One region of the Nocardiopsis sp. M1B1 genome, then DNA from elsewhere that is predicted to be linked to it. Evidence: predicted binding sites of a transcription regulator. Region 1 holds the regulator's gene; the other holds the start of a gene.

Region 1 (7,398 bases):
CGACACCATGGACACCTTCGTGGACTCGTCCTGGTACTTCCTGCGCTACTGCTCGCCGCGCCTGGACACCGCCCCCTTCGACACCGAGGCGGTGGAGAAGTGGGGTCCGGTGGACCACTACATCGGCGGCAAGGAGCACGCCACGCTCCACCTGATGTACGCCCGGTTCTTCACCAAGGTCCTGCACGACATGGGCATGGTGTCCTTCACCGAGCCCTTCCGCCGCCTGACCAACCAGGGCCAGGTCATCAACCAGGGCCGCGCCATGTCCAAGTCCCTGGGCAACGGCGTGGACCTGGGCAAGGAGATCGACGCCTACGGCGTGGACGCGGTCCGGCTGACCATGCTCTTCGCCTCCCCGCCCGAGGAGGACGTGGACTGGGCCGACGTCTCCGTCGTCGCCGCGCAGAAGTTCCTCAACCGCGCCTACCGGGTGATGAGCGAGGCGGGCGCGGCCAGCGCGCCGGGAGCCGACCCCGCCAAGGGCGACGGCGGCCTGCGCCGGACCACGCACCGCACCGTCGACCAGATCACCGCCCTGGTCGAGTCCCGCCGGTTCAACGTGGCCATCGCCCGCACCATGGAACTGGTCTCGGCCGCCCGCAAGGCCATCGACTCCGGTCCCGGCGCCGCCGACCCGGCGGTCCGCGAGGCCGCCGAGGCCGTGGCCGTCTCCCTGTCCCTGTTCGCGCCCTACGTGGCCGAGGAGGGCTGGGAGAAGCTCGGCCGCAGCGGCAGCGTCGCCGTCGGCAACTGGCCCGAGGTGGACCCGGCCCTGCTGGTGCAGGAGTCCGTGACCTGCGTGGTGCAGGTGCAGAGCAAGGTCCGTGACAAGCTGTCCGTGGCGCCCGACATCGACCCGGCGGAGCTGGAGCGGCTGGCCCTGGCCTCCGAGAAGGCACAGGGCTTCATCGGCGACAAGCAGATCCGCAAGGTGGTCGTGCGCGCGCCCAAGCTGGTGAACATCGTCGTCGGCTGACCAGGCACACGAGGGGCGGCGGCCGCGCGCAGCGGCCGCCGCCCGTGTGCGGTCGGCTCGGTGACCGACAGGGAGGCGGTGGCCGGGTGGGTCCCCTCGCGCGGGTGGCCGTGATCGGCGCGGGCACGGTGGTGCTGTCCGCGGTGGCGATCGGCGGCGGGCTGTGGTTGGCCGGGGACGACCCGGGCGTGCCCGAGAGCGGCGACGTCCACGCCGCGGCGCCCGGGTGCGCGGTGGTCTCGGACGCGCTCGTCACTGGCCTGGTGCCCGGCGCGGTCCTGGAGTCCTCCGAGCACGGCCCCCTGGCCGACGGCGACAGCACCACGTGCTCGTGGTCCTCCGCCGGGCTGACCGAGGGGCCGCAGGGGGTGCTCCGGCTGGACCTGTCCGCCCGTTTCACCGACACCACGGGGGAGGAGCCGGTCACCGGCGCCCAGCGGGCGCGGGAGGCCTACACCGCCCTGACGCCGGTGCGCGGCGAGGCCGTGGAACTGCCCGCAGGGGAGGGCCGGGTGTGGCGCGGCCAGACTCCGGGCACCGCCGAACTGGCCTTCCCCACCGACAACCTGCTGGTGCGGGTGTCCTACGCCGGGACCTCCGGCACCGAGCCGGTCGACTTCGGAGCGGCCCGGGACCTGGCAGTGGAGTTCGCCGTGCAGCTCGGAGAGGCCCTGTGAGCGACCAGCAGCCCGATCCGCGGGAGCCCGAGCAGTCCCGGGAAGCCCAACAGCCCCCCCGGACTCCTCAGCCCCAGCAACCGCAGGAGCAGCGGGAGCAGCGGGAACACGAGCCACCCCAGCCGCAGGAGCATCAGGAGCAGCGGAAGCACGAGGTATCCCAGCCGCAGGAGCAGCCTCAGCAGGGGAATGAGGCGTCGCAGTCCCAGGGGGCACAGGAACCTCCCCGGTTGCACGCAGAGCAGCAGCTGTCTCAGCCGTCCCAGGCACCGCAGCCCCACGGGGAACCGCAGTCGCCTCAGCCGTCCCAGACGGCACAGCATGACGGCCAACAGCAGCCGCCCCAGCCTCACGCGCACCAGCACGACCCCACACAGTCACAGATGCCGCAGGTGCCGCAGGCGTATGGGCAGTCTCAGCAGCACCAGGGACACCAACAGCCTCCGCATCCGCAGCAGCCGCACGGTCAGCGCGAACCCGAGCAGCCGCAGACGCATGGGCAACCGCAGGGACAGCAGGAACCCCTGGAATCACATCCGCCACAGTCACAAGGGCAACAGCAGCCGCTTCCGCCGTCTCAGGCACCACAGCCCCACGGGCAGCAGCAGACCTACCACCCCCACCAGGCCCCACAGGGGCAGTACCCGCCGCCCCCCGGCACCCCGTGGCAACAGCCCCACCCCCAGCAGCCCGCGCCCGAGGTGGTGGCCTCCGTCCAACCGCAGAGCCGGGGCTGCGCCACCGCCGCCGTGGTCGCCGCCGCACTGGTGCTGGTCGTGCTCGCCGCCGGGGCGATCTGGTACGTGGTGGCGCGCGACACCCCGGAGGCGAGCGCCTTCGGGGCGGCGCCCGAGTGCTCCGTCGCCGAGACCGGGACACTGGACGAGCTGGTGCCCGACCACGAACTGGAGGTCGAGGAGCCGGTCGGCGGCCCGCAGGAGGCGTTCGGCTCCGGCTGGCAGTGCCGGTGGGCGACCCCCGGCGGCCCCGGCGAACAGGTTCCGGCCACCGCGACGCTGGTGGCCGTGGCCGCCCCCGACCCGGGCGGCGTCACGACGGCCGCCGACAACCTGCGCACCACCACCTCCCAGTACGACGCGCAGGAGCTGGAAGGCGTCGGAGAGGAGGCGGTCGCCTGGGTCCAGGAGGACCCGTACACGGTCGCCTGCGTCGGCGCCCGGGTGTCCAACCTGTACCTGGAGACCTGTTACACCGTGGCGGCCAGCTACGACGCGCAGAACCCCGGCGACCGGGAGCGCATGGTGGCGGGCGCCGAGGAGTTCGCGCTGTCCGTGACCGAGGCGCTGCCGGACTCCATCCCCGAGTGAGGCCCCGGCGCGGCTACCAGGCCGCGCCCAGGAACTCCTCCAACGCGGGCGAGACCTCCTCGGCGAACGGGCGCTGGGCGTCCAGGACCGTGGCCCCGGGCTCGTCCCGGTAGCGGCGGAAGATGTGGTCGGTGTCGGGGACGTCCACCCGTCGCGCTCCGTCCAGACCGGTCATCAGCCGGTCCACGTCCTGTCGGGAGACCTGCGCGTCCCGCTCCCCCCACAGCACCAGCACCGGGGTGCCCCCGGGCAGGTCCTCCGCCAGTTCGACGGGGTCGAAGGCGTCCATGTAGGCCAGGAAGTCCTCGTTGACGGGGGTGTAGACGCCCATTACGCCCCCGCTGGGCATCTCCACCTCGCTGAGCGCGCGCCCGGACCTGATCGCGGCCCGTCCGGCACGGGAGTCCGAGAGCAGCTGGACCACCTGCCCCTCCTCCACCTGGCCCGAGGCCTCGGCGGCGCGCGCCTGCTCGGTGAGCTGGCGGTCGATCAGGTCGAGGTAGCGCGTACCGGGAGGCGCGGCCAGCACGAGCGCGGGGGAGGGGTGCTCCGCGCCGATGAGCTCGTGGGCGCGCAGCGCGTACAGGGCGCCCTCGCTGTGCCCGACGACGACCACCCGCTCGGGGTCCACCTCGGGCTGGGAGACGAGTTCCTCGTAGGCCGCCGCGACCTGCTCGTCGAAGATCACCGGGTCCACCGGCGCGACCTCGTCGCCGGGGCCCGGCGTCTCGAAGTCCGGACCGCTGCCGTACTTGTCGTAGCGCAGCGAGGCCACCCCGACGTCGGCGAGCACCCGGGACAGGTTCTGGTTGGTGTCGGCGTCGGGGCGCACGGAGCTGTTGCCGTCGCGGTCGGTGGGGCCGCTGCCGGAGATGATGAGCGCGCCCGGAACGGTGCCGGAGACGTCCTGGGGCATCCGGAATGCGCCGGACACCTCGTGCCCGCCGCCCTCGAAGGCCACCTCGCGCTCGACGCCGCCGACCCCCGGCGCCTCGGCGGCCCCGTCGTCGGCGGGGGCGCAGGCGGCGGTCAACAGGACGGCGCTCGCCGCACCGGCCAGTGCGGTGCGCCAGCGGACGGCGGGGGAGGAGGCACGTGTGAACACGTTCTCAGCCTAGCGGCCCGCGCCCGTCGGCCCCGCGCCGTCCACAGGGGGAGGCGTCCCCGATCCCTCCGAGGGGAGAGGGACCGGAGACGCGGGTACGCGGGCACCTCAGACGCGGCGCATGACCGCGACCACCTTGCCGAGGATGGTGGCGTCGTCGCCGTTGATCGGCTCGTAGGCCTCGTTGCGCGGCATCAGCCACACATGGCCGCCCTCCTCGCGGCGCAGCACCTTGACGGTCGCCTCGTCGTCGAGCAGCGCCGCCACGATGTCGCCGTTGTTGGCGTCCTGCTGCTGGCGCACCACCACCATGTCGCCGTCGGTGATGGCGGCGTCGGTCATCGAGTCGCCGACCACGGTGAGCATGAACAGGCGCCCCTCACCCACCAGCTGGCGCGGCAGGGCGAGCACGTCCTCCACCGACTCCTCGGCCAGGATCGGACCGCCGGCGGCGATCCGGCCGACCAGCGGCACGGCCGCGGCGCGCGAGAGGTCGATGTCCTCGGGCACCAGGGTCTGCCCCGAGGCGCGCCCGGGCGTGCGCAGCTCCACCGCGCGCGGCCGGTTCTGGTCGCGGTGCAGGTAACCCTTGCGCTGGAGGACCTTGAGCTGGTGCGCCACGCTGGACGGGCTGGACAGGCCGACCGCTTCCCCGATTTCCCTTATCGACGGGGGGAACCCCCGCTCCCGGACATAGCGCTGGATGCAGTTCAGCACGCTCTGCTGGCGCGCGGTGAGTTTGGGGGCTTCGGGCGTGGACCCGCCCGCGTTCTCCGCTGGTGCGAGAACGGTGACGGTATCTGCGGTTCCGGGATTCTCCTCCGGCACGGCCGGGCCTCCTCGGCATTCGGTTCGGTCAGGGCCTGCTTGTGTGACTGGCCACCCCCGGTCCGCGACCGTGCCGACCTGGGGGTCCACGTGATGGCGAAACCGGTGTGAAATCAAGGCCAACTTTAGTCGTTGCACACGGTGATATCAAACAAGCGTTCGAGGCCGGGGACAATTGCCGTCGCGCGTATTCGCGGTCAATTTCCGGCCTGCACTTACGTGTGTACACGCGTTCACGCGCTGTTGTCCCCGGAATGCGCGAACGCGTGTCCGTGACAGCGGTTCCGGCCAGGCGCGGGGGTCTTATCCCGGGGCGTCGGCTCGACCGAAAACCCCGTGACGTCGGGATTCCCGCGCCCGCCGCCGGGAGCGGCGGCTCCGGTGGGCGGCGCTATCCTTGAGCGCGGTGCCGGGCCGCCCCCGCAGCAGTCCGCCCGCGCCGACTTCCCCGCCCCACCCCGCCGCGGACCGCGATGCCGCGCGGTCCCTCGGCCGTGTTCGTGACACGCCCGCGCCGGGGTTGCGGCGGGGTCAGGAAGAAGTCTAGGTTCGACCACAACATCTGGTGTTGCGACAGGAGTGGTTGCCCAGAAGTTGTGGTTTAGTGGTACCTAGGCGTTGTCGTTCGGCGAGAGAAGCAGGTGAACCAGGGTGCACTGTCCGTTCTGCCGCCATCCGGACACCCGGGTGATCGACAGCAGGTCCACCGACGACGGCGCGGCCATCCGGCGCCGCCGGTCCTGCCCCGTCTGCGAGCGCAGGTTCACCACCCAGGAGACCGTCCTGCTGATGGTGGCCAAGCGCTCGGGGGTCACCGAGCCCTTCAGCAGGACCAAGATCATCGCCGGGGTGCGCCGGGCCTGCCAGGGGCGCCCCGTCTCCGAGGACGCCCTGGCCAAGCTCGGCCAGCAGGTCGAGGAGGAAATCCGCGGCCGCGGCCTGGCCGAGGTCCCGGCCCACGAGATCGGCCTGGCCATCCTGGGGCCGATGCGCGACCTGGACGAGGTCGCCTACCTGCACTTCGCCAGCGTCTACCGCGGCTTCGAGAGCCTCTCCGACTTCGAGGCCGAGATCGCCAGCCTGCGCCAGGACCGCGAGGCCGAGACCGGCGGCCGGAGCGGCGCCACCACGGGGTAGCGCCCCTCGCGGCCGCACGCCGACCGCGCGGGGCCACACCACTCCCGGGACAAGGACGCCGGGCACGGTCGGTGACCGTGCCCACGAGTGAGGGGAGACCCGGCGATGACGGAAACCGCCAACGGTCCGGCCGGACGCAAGGGCAAGGGCAACCGCAAGGGGATCAGGGTGAGGCGCGTCTTCACCTCCCCGGGCACGCACCCCTACGACTCCCTGGAGTGGGAGCGCCGCGACGTCGTCATGACCAACTGGCGCGACGGCACGGTCAACTTCGAGCAGCGCGGGGTGGAGTTCCCCTCCTCCTGGTCGATGAACGCCACCCAGATCGTCACGAGCAAGTACTTCCGCGGCGCGGTGGGCACCCCCGAGCGCGAGTGGAGCCTCAAGCAGCTCATCGACCGCGTCGTCGGCGTCTACACCGAGACCGGCCGCGAGCACGGCTACTTCGCCTCCGCGGAGGACGCCGAGGTCTTCGACCACGAGCTCAAGCACGCCCTCGCCCACCAGCTGTTCAGCTTCAACTCCCCGGTGTGGTTCAACGTCGGTACGAGTGCAAAAGCCCAGGTCAGCGCGTGTTTCATCCTCTCCGTGGACGACACCATGGAGTCGATCCTGGACTGGTACAAGGAGGAGGGGATCATCTTCAAGGGCGGGTCCGGCGCGGGTGTGAACCTGTCGCGCATCCGCTCCAGCAAGGAACTGCTCTCCTCCGGCGGGACGGCCTCCGGGCCCGTCTCCTTCATGCGCGGCGCCGACGCCTCGGCCGGGACCATCAAGTCCGGCGGAGCCACCCGCCGGGCCGCCAAGATGGTCGTACTGGACGTCGACCACCCCGACATCGAGGACTTCGTCGAGACCAAGGCCCGCGAGGAGCACAAGATCCGTGCCCTGCGCGACGCCGGGTTCGACGTCGACCTCGGCGGCGACGACATGTTCAGCGTCCAGTACCAGAACGCCAACAACTCCGTGCGGGTCTCCGACGCGTTCATGCGCGCCGTGGAGAGCGGTTCCGACTTCGGCCTGACCTCCCGCACCACCGGCGAGGTCGTGGCCACGGTGGACGCCAAGGAGCTGTTCCAGCGCATGGCCAGGGCCGCCTGGGAGTGCGCGGACCCGGGCATCCAGTACGACGGCACGATCCAGGACTGGCACACCACGCCCGAGAGCGGACGCATCAGTGCGAGCAACCCGTGTTTTCCGGCTGATCAGCGCGTGCTGACGGACCGTGGACACATACCGATCGGTGATCTGATCAAGCGCGCGGCCCGAGGCGAGACCTTCGCCGTGTACACCAACGACATCACCGCTGAGACGGACGCCCAGAACGCTGTGGTGGCGACGATC
Region 2 (7,398 bases), 3.3 Mb from region 1:
CCGGCGAGTACACCCTCAAGGGCGGGGTGGACGAGTCGGTGGTCTCCCCGACCTGGGCCGACGACGCGACGCTGTACGTGGCCTCGGACTGGCCGGGCTGGTGGAACCTGTACCAGGCGGGGATGACCGGGCAGGCGCTGGCGCTGTACCCGGCCGAGGAGGAGTTCCACGCCTCCCCCGGCCGCCTGGGCAACCGGTCTTTCTGCGTGCTGGACTCGGGCCGGGTGGTGGCGCTGCACGGGCACGCCGACCTGACCCCGAGCGTGTACGACCCCGACACCCTGGATCTGACGCCGGTGGTGACCGGCCTGACCACGTGGTCGATGCTGGACACCGACGGGCGCTCCGTGGTGGCGGTGGCCTCCTCGCCGACCGAGCCGCCGTGCCTGGTGCGGCTGGACCCGGCCTCGGGGGTCGTGGAGGTGCTGCGCCGGGCCGCCGAGGAGCCGCCGGACACCGCCTACCTGCCCGTGCCCCGCCAGGAGACGCTGCCGGGCCGCTACGGGGCGCCGGTGCACGCGAACGTCTACCCGCCGACCCACCCCGACGCGTCCGCGGACGGCCCCGCGCCGTACGTGGTGTGGGCGCACGGCGGCCCGGTGTCGGTCAGCACGCTGGAGTTCGACCTGGCCAAGGCCTACTTCACCAGCCGGGGGATCGGTGTGGTGGACGTCAACTACGGCGGTTCCACGGGGTTCGGGCGCCCGTACCGCAAGCGCCTGCACAAGGAGTGGGGCGTGGTGGACGTGGAGGACTGCGTGGCCGCGGCCCGGGCCCTGGTGGAACAGGGGGTGGCCGATCCCCGGAGACTGGCGATCCGCGGTCCGAGCGCGGGCGGGTACACGGCGCTGATGGCGCTGACCGGGGACACGTTCGCGTGCGGGGTGTCCCTGTTCGGGGTCACCGACCTGCTGGGGTTCAGCGAAACCACGCACGACTTCGAGTCGCGGTTCCTGGACTCGCTGGTGGGGACGCTGCCGGGGTTCGTGGAGCGGTACCGGGAGCGCTCTCCGGTCAACCGCGCCGGGGAGATCGACGTGCCGGTGCTGCTGGTGCAGGGCCTGGAGGACAGGGTCGTGACCCCGGACCAGGCCACGGCGATGGCGACGGCGCTGGGGCGGCGAGGGGCGCCGTACGCGCTGGTGGAGTTCGAGGGCGAGGGGCACGGGTTCACCGGGCAGGAGGCGAGGATCCGCTCCCTGGAGTCGGAGCTGGCCTTCTACGCGCGGGTGTTCGGGTTCGAGGCCGACGTGGCGCCGCTGGAGCTGGTGACCGTTCCGCCGGAGACCGGGGAGGGCGCGGAACCGGCCTCGGAGGTCGCCGGGGAGCCCGGGGACACCGAGGACGCCGGGGACGCCGGGGACGCCCCGAGCGCGGAGGACGCCGCCGGCGCGCTCGCGCGGGACCCCGGACGGGACGGCGGGTCCCCGAGGCCCGCTGAGGCCGCCGCCGGTCCGACGACCGCCGGCGACTGACCCTTCGGAAACGGAGCGGGCGGGACGGGCGGTCCCCACGGTCGGCGGAGGACACCACCGCCCCGACCGCTGGCGGCGGCTGACCCTGGGCGGGTCCGCGGGCCCTTCGGGACCGGGAGGGGGCGGGGCGTCCTCGGAGCCGTCCCCGTACACCGGTCCGGGTCCTCGGGTGCCTCAGTCCTTCGGGGTGCCCACGTGCAGGCGGTCGCCGTCGGGGACGGAGCCCGGACGGCGGTGACGGCGTCCCCGGCGGGATCGGCGGTGACGGCTCAGAAGTCGGGGTCGGGGGCGTGGAGTTCGGCCTCCACGCCCTCGCGTTCGAGCTCCTCGCGGACCACCCGGTAGGCCAGGCCCGCGGAGTAGCCCTTGCGGGCCAGGAAGCCCAGGGCGCGGCGGGTCCGCGTCTCCTGGTCCCTGCCCCGGGTGGCGGCCAGGCGGCGGCGCGCCAGGTCGCGGGCGGCCTCCTCCTCGTCCTGGTCGCTGAGTTCGCCGACGGCCTCCCGGACGGTGTCCTCCTCCACGCCGCGGGTGCGCAGCTCCTGGGCCAGGGCGCGGCGGGAGAGCCGTCTGCCGTGGTGGCGGGAGGACACCCAGGCCTGGGAGAAGGCGGCGTCGTCGATCAGCCCGGCCTCGCCGAACGTGTCCAGGACCGAGGTGACGACCTCCTCCTCGTACTCCCGGCGGTGCAGGGCCCGCTCAAGCTGGGCGCGGGTGCGCGGGGAGTGGGTGAGCATCCGCAGGACCAGGGCGCGGGCCTCGGCCTCGGGGTCCTTCCCGGGCGGGGCCGCCCCGCCCGGGAAGGGGCCGTCGTCCTCGGAGTGGTGCCGGTCCGGGGACCGGCCCCCCTCACGCATCAGCCGCGGGCGCCTTGGGAGTCCTGGCCGCGGCGCGCTTGGCGGGAGCCTTGGCCGCGGCGGCCGGGTCCGCATCCGCCTCCGCGGCGGCCTTGGCCGGTTCGGCGGCCGGGCCGGAGGCGCTGTCGTCGCCCTTGACGGGCACACCCAGCTTCTCCTTGATCTTCTTCTCGACCTCGTTGGCCATGTCGGCGTTCTCGCGCAGGAAGTTGCGCGCGTTCTCCTTGCCCTGGCCCAGCTGGGTGCCCTCGTAGGTGTACCAGGCGCCCGACTTGCGGACGATGCCGTGCTCCACGCCCAGGTCGATGAGGCTGCCCTCGCGCGAGACGCCCACCCCGTAGAGGATGTCGAACTCGGCCTGCTTGAAGGGCGGCGCGACCTTGTTCTTGACGACCTTGACGCGGGTGCGGTTGCCGACCGCGTCGGTGCCGTCCTTGAGCGTCTCGATGCGGCGCACGTCCAGGCGCACCGAGGCGTAGAACTTGAGCGCCTTGCCGCCGGTCGTCGTCTCGGGCGAGCCGAACATGACGCCGACCTTCTCGCGCAGCTGGTTGATGAAGATCGCGGTGGTGTTGGTCTGGTGGAGCGCACCGGCGATCTTGCGCAGCGCCTGGGACATCAGGCGGGCCTGGAGTCCGACGTGGCTGTCGCCCATCTCGCCCTCGATCTCGGCGCGGGGCACCAGGGCCGCCACGGAGTCGATGACGATGATGGAGACCGCGCCGGAGCGGATGAGCATGTCGACGATCTCCAGCGCCTGCTCACCGGTGTCCGGCTGCGAGAGCAGCAGGTCGTCGGTGTTGACGCCGATCTTCTTGGCGTACTCGGGGTCGAGCGCGTGCTCGGCGTCGACGAAGGCCGCGATGCCGCCCATCCGCTGGGCGCTGGCCACCGCGTGCAGGGCCACGGTGGTCTTACCGCTGGACTCGGGGCCGTAGACCTCCACGACGCGGCCCCGGGGCAGGCCGCCGATGCCGAGCGCCACGTCGAGCGCGATCGCCCCGGTGGGGATCGACTCCACCGGCGGGCGGTCGTCGTCGCCCAGGCGCATGATGGAGCCCTTGCCGAACTGCCGCTCGATCTGGGCGAGCGCTGTTTCGAGAGCCTTGTCTCGGTCTCCAGATGCCACGGGATACCCCTGTTGTTGGGTGGATGCCTTTTTCTTCATGGTGAGCACGACGCTACGCGGTCGCTACGACAATCGCGACGTCCCACGTCCGCCTGTGGATAACCCACCCTACCCGAACCTGTGTTCGATGCGGCGTACGAAACGGATGCGTCCCCGCGGGAGGTCCGTCGCCGGATCAGCGTCTGGAGGCGGGCAGGTCGAAGGCGTCGCACACGGCGCGCCACACCTCCTTGACGGCCACCCCGTCGGCGAGCGCCTGCTCCACCGTGCGGGACCCGAGCCCCTCCAGGACGTGGTCGCGGGCCACGCTCTGCGCGTAGGCCTCGCCGAACTGCTCGTGCATGTTGTGCCAGAAAACCGTGAGTCTCATCGGGCCCAGTATCGGTGATCGCGGCGTCCGCCGCGTCCCCTCCCCTTTGTCCCCGCCCGCGGGCACACTGGCGGCATGAGCCGTGCGCCCCGCCCCCTCGAACGCTTCGGACCCGCCACCAGGGCCTGGTTCGACCGTGCCTTTCCCGCGGGCCCCACCCCCGCCCAGACCGGCGCCTGGGAGTCGGTCCAGGGCGGGAGGAACACGCTGGTCGTGGCCCCGACCGGCTCCGGCAAGACCCTGTCGGCCTTCCTGTGGTCGCTGGACCGGCTGTCCTCGGCCCCCGTCCCCGAGGACCGCGCCCGCCGCTGCCGGGTGCTGTACGTGTCCCCGCTCAAGGCCCTCGCGGTGGACGTGGAGCGCAACCTGCGCGTCCCCCTGGCCGGGATCGCGGCCGCCGCCGAGGCCGGGGGGCACGCGCTGTCCCCGGTCACCGTGGGGGTGCGCACCGGCGACACCCCGGCCGCCGAGCGGCGCAGGCTGGCCACCCGGCCGCCGGACGTGCTCATCACCACGCCCGAGTCGCTGTTCCTGGTGCTCACCTCGCGGGCCAGGGAGGGGCTGGCCGGGGTGGAGACGGTCATCGTCGACGAGGTGCACGCGCTCGCGGGGAGCAAGCGCGGCGCGCACCTGGCGCTGAGCCTGGAGCGGCTGGACGCCCTGCTGGACCGCCCGGCGCAACGGATCGGCCTGTCGGCGACCGTGCGCCCGACCGACCTGGTGGCGCGGTTCCTGGGCGGCGCGGACGTCGTCGCCCCGCCCGGCTCCCCCGACATGGACCTGCGCGTGGTGGTGCCCGTCCCCGACATGGAGGAGCCCGGCGTCCCGGGGCCGGCCCGGCCCTCCGGCGGCGCGGAGGACGACGGGGGCGCCCGGGGCGCGGGCGGCGGTTCCCTGTGGCCGCACGTGGAGCGGCGGGTCCTGGACCTGGTGGAGTCCCACCGCTCCACCATCGTGTTCACCAACGGGCGCCGCACCGCGGAGAAGCTGTGCGCCCGCGTCAACGACCTGCACGCCGAACGGCACGGCGGGCGCCTGCCGCCGGAGGAGGTGCCCGCGCAGGTCATCGCCCAGTCCGGGCACAGCCGAGGCGGCCCCCCGGTGGTCGCCCGCGCCCACCACGGCTCGATGTCCAAGGCCGAGCGGGCCCTGATCGAGGACGAGCTGAAGCGGGGGAGGCTGCGCTGCGTGGTGGCCACCTCCAGCCTGGAGCTGGGCGTGGACATGGGCGCGGTCGACCTGGTGGTGCAGGTGTCCTCGCCGCCGTCGGTGGCCAGCGGCCTGCAACGGGTCGGCCGGGCGGGGCACCAGGTGGGCGGGACCTCGCGCGGGGTCTTCCTCCCCCGCTTCCGGGGCGACCTGCTGGCGACGGCCGTGGTGGTCGGGCAGATGCGCGCGGGCGCCATCGAGCGCCTGGAGATGCCGCGCAACCCCCTGGACGTCCTGTCCCAGCAGATCGTGGCGATGGCCGCCATGGACGACTGGCCGGTGCCCGAGCTGGCCGCCCTGGTCCGGCGGGCCGCGCCCTTCGCCGACCTGGCCGACACGGTGCTGGAGTCGGTCCTGGACATGCTGTCCGGCCGCTACCCCTCGGACGAGTTCGCCGAGCTGCGCCCCCGCCTGGTGTGGGACCGGGAGGCGGACGTGCTCCGGGCACGCCCGGGCGCGCAGCGGCTGGCGGTGGTCAGCGGCGGCACCATCCCCGACCGGGGCGTGTACGGGGTGCACCTGACCGGGCGGGACGGGGGCTCCGCGCCGGGACGGGCGCCCACCCGGGTCGGCGAGCTGGACGAGGAGATGGTCTACGAGTCGCGGGTGGGCGACGTGTTCGTGCTGGGGTCCACCTCGTGGCGGATCGAGGCGATCACCGCCGACCGGGTGCTGGTCTCCCCCGCGCCGGGGCGGCCGGGCCGGATGCCGTTCTGGAAGGCCGACACGCAGGGCAGGCCCGCGGAGCTGGGCCGGGCGGTGGGCGCGCTGACCCGGGAGCTGGCCGCGGCGGAACCGGCGCGGGCGCTGGCCCTGGCCGAGGGGGCGGGGCTGGACGCGTGGGCCGCGCGCAACCTGGTGGAGTACGTCTGCGAGCAGCGGGAGGCCACCGGGCACATGCCCGACGACCGGACCGTGGTCGTCGAGCGCTTCCGCGACCAGGTCGGGGACTGGCGCGCGGTCGTGCACTCCCCGCTGGGCGCGCGGGTGCACGCGCCGTGGGCGATGGCCCTGGCGCGGCGGCTGCGGGACCGGTTCGGCGCGGACGCGCAGGTCGTGCACGGCGACGACGGGATCGTGCTGCGGCTGCCGGACGCCGGGGGCTGGGACCGGCCGGGCGAGCTGGCCGAGCTGGTGGCGCTGGACCCGGAGGAGGTGGAGGAGGCGGTCACCGGCGAGCTGCCCGGGTCGGCGCTGTTCGCCGCGCGGTTCCGCGAGTGCGCGGCTCGGGCCCTGCTGCTGCCCCGCCAGCGGCCGGACCGGCGGATGCCGCTGTGGCAGCAGCGGCTGCGGGCCTCCAACCTGTTGTCGGTGGCGGGCCGCTACGGGTCGTTCCCGATCGTGCTGGAGGCGGTGCGCGAGTGCCTGCGGGACGTGTTCGACGTACCCGCCCTGGTGGAGGCGCTGGAGGGCGTCCGGTCCCGCCGGACACGGGTGGTGGAGGTGCGCACCGAGACGGCGTCGCCGTTCGCGCGCTCGCTGATGATGGAGTACACGGCGGCGTTCCTGTACGAGGGGGACGCCCCCGCGGCCGAGCTGCGCGCGCAGGCGCTGACCCTGGACACCTCTCTGCTGGCCGACCTGTTGGGCGAGGCGGACCTGCGGGAGCTGCTCGATCCGCGCGTGGTGGAGGAGGTCGGCGCGCTGTTGCAGCGGACCGCGCCCGGCTCGGGCGCCCGGGACGCCGAGGGCGCGGCCGACCTGCTGCGCGAGGTGGGGCCGCTGACCACGGAGGAGGCCGGGGCGCGGGGAGCCCGGCGGGAGTGGCTGGAGGAGCTGGAGTCCGCGGGCCGGGTGGTGCGGATGGCCGTGTCGGGCGCCGAGCGCTGGTGCGCGGTGGAGGACGCGGCGCGGCTGCGCGACGCGCTGGGCGCGCGGCCGCCCGCCGGTGTCGCCGGGGCCCTCCTGGAACCGGTGGAGGCGCCGACCCGCGACCTGGTCTCGCGCTACGCGCGCACGCACGGGCCGTTCTCCTCCGGGGAGGCCGCGGCGCGGCTGGGGCTCGGCGCGGACGTGGTGGAGGGCGTGCTGCGGGAGCTGTCCCGGCTGGGGCGCGTCCACCAGGGCGGGTTCCGGCCCGGCGGGACGGGCACCGAGTGGTGCGACGCCGACGTGCTGCGGCGACTGCGGCGCGGGTCGGTCGCGCGGCTGCGCAGCGAGGTGGAACCGGTCGCGCAGACCGCCCTGGCCGCGTTCGCGCCGCTGTGGCAGCGCGCCGTCGCGGGTGAGCGGTGGCGCGGACCCGACGCGGTGTTCGAGGCCGTGGAGTCATTGCGCGGCGCGACGGTGGCGGCGTCGGCGCTGGAGGCCCTCGTGCTGCCCTCCCGTGTGGAGGACTACGCGCCCCGGCGGTTGGACGAG

The links. The regulator LexA, encoded in region 1, represses DNA repair genes until DNA is damaged. The targets are predictions, from matches to a motif close to TCGAACANNTGTTCGA.
Region 2: a site for LexA is predicted at 3,571-3,586, ahead of recA (recombinase RecA). Genes of this name have one in related genera too.

Annotation. Positions count from the first base shown of each region.
Region 1 is NZ_CP196194.1:5,005,313-5,012,710, reverse strand. Features, by position in the region: gene leuS (leucine--tRNA ligase) at 1-979, shown strand, start outside; gene ACSTA4_RS21760 (hypothetical protein) at 1,066-1,656, shown strand; gene ACSTA4_RS21755 (hypothetical protein) at 2,358-2,984, shown strand; gene ACSTA4_RS21750 (alpha/beta hydrolase family protein) at 2,998-4,089, opposite strand; gene lexA (transcriptional repressor LexA) at 4,198-4,917, opposite strand; gene nrdR (transcriptional regulator NrdR) at 5,569-6,054, shown strand; gene ACSTA4_RS21735 (vitamin B12-dependent ribonucleotide reductase) at 6,160-7,398, shown strand, end outside.
Region 2 is NZ_CP196194.1:1,725,222-1,732,619, reverse strand. Features, by position in the region: gene ACSTA4_RS07535 (dipeptidyl-peptidase 5) at 1-1,475, shown strand, start outside; gene recX (recombination regulator RecX) at 1,745-2,329, opposite strand; gene recA (recombinase RecA) at 2,322-3,458, opposite strand; gene ACSTA4_RS07520 (DUF3046 domain-containing protein) at 3,634-3,828, opposite strand; gene ACSTA4_RS07515 (ATP-dependent helicase) at 3,904-7,398, shown strand, end outside.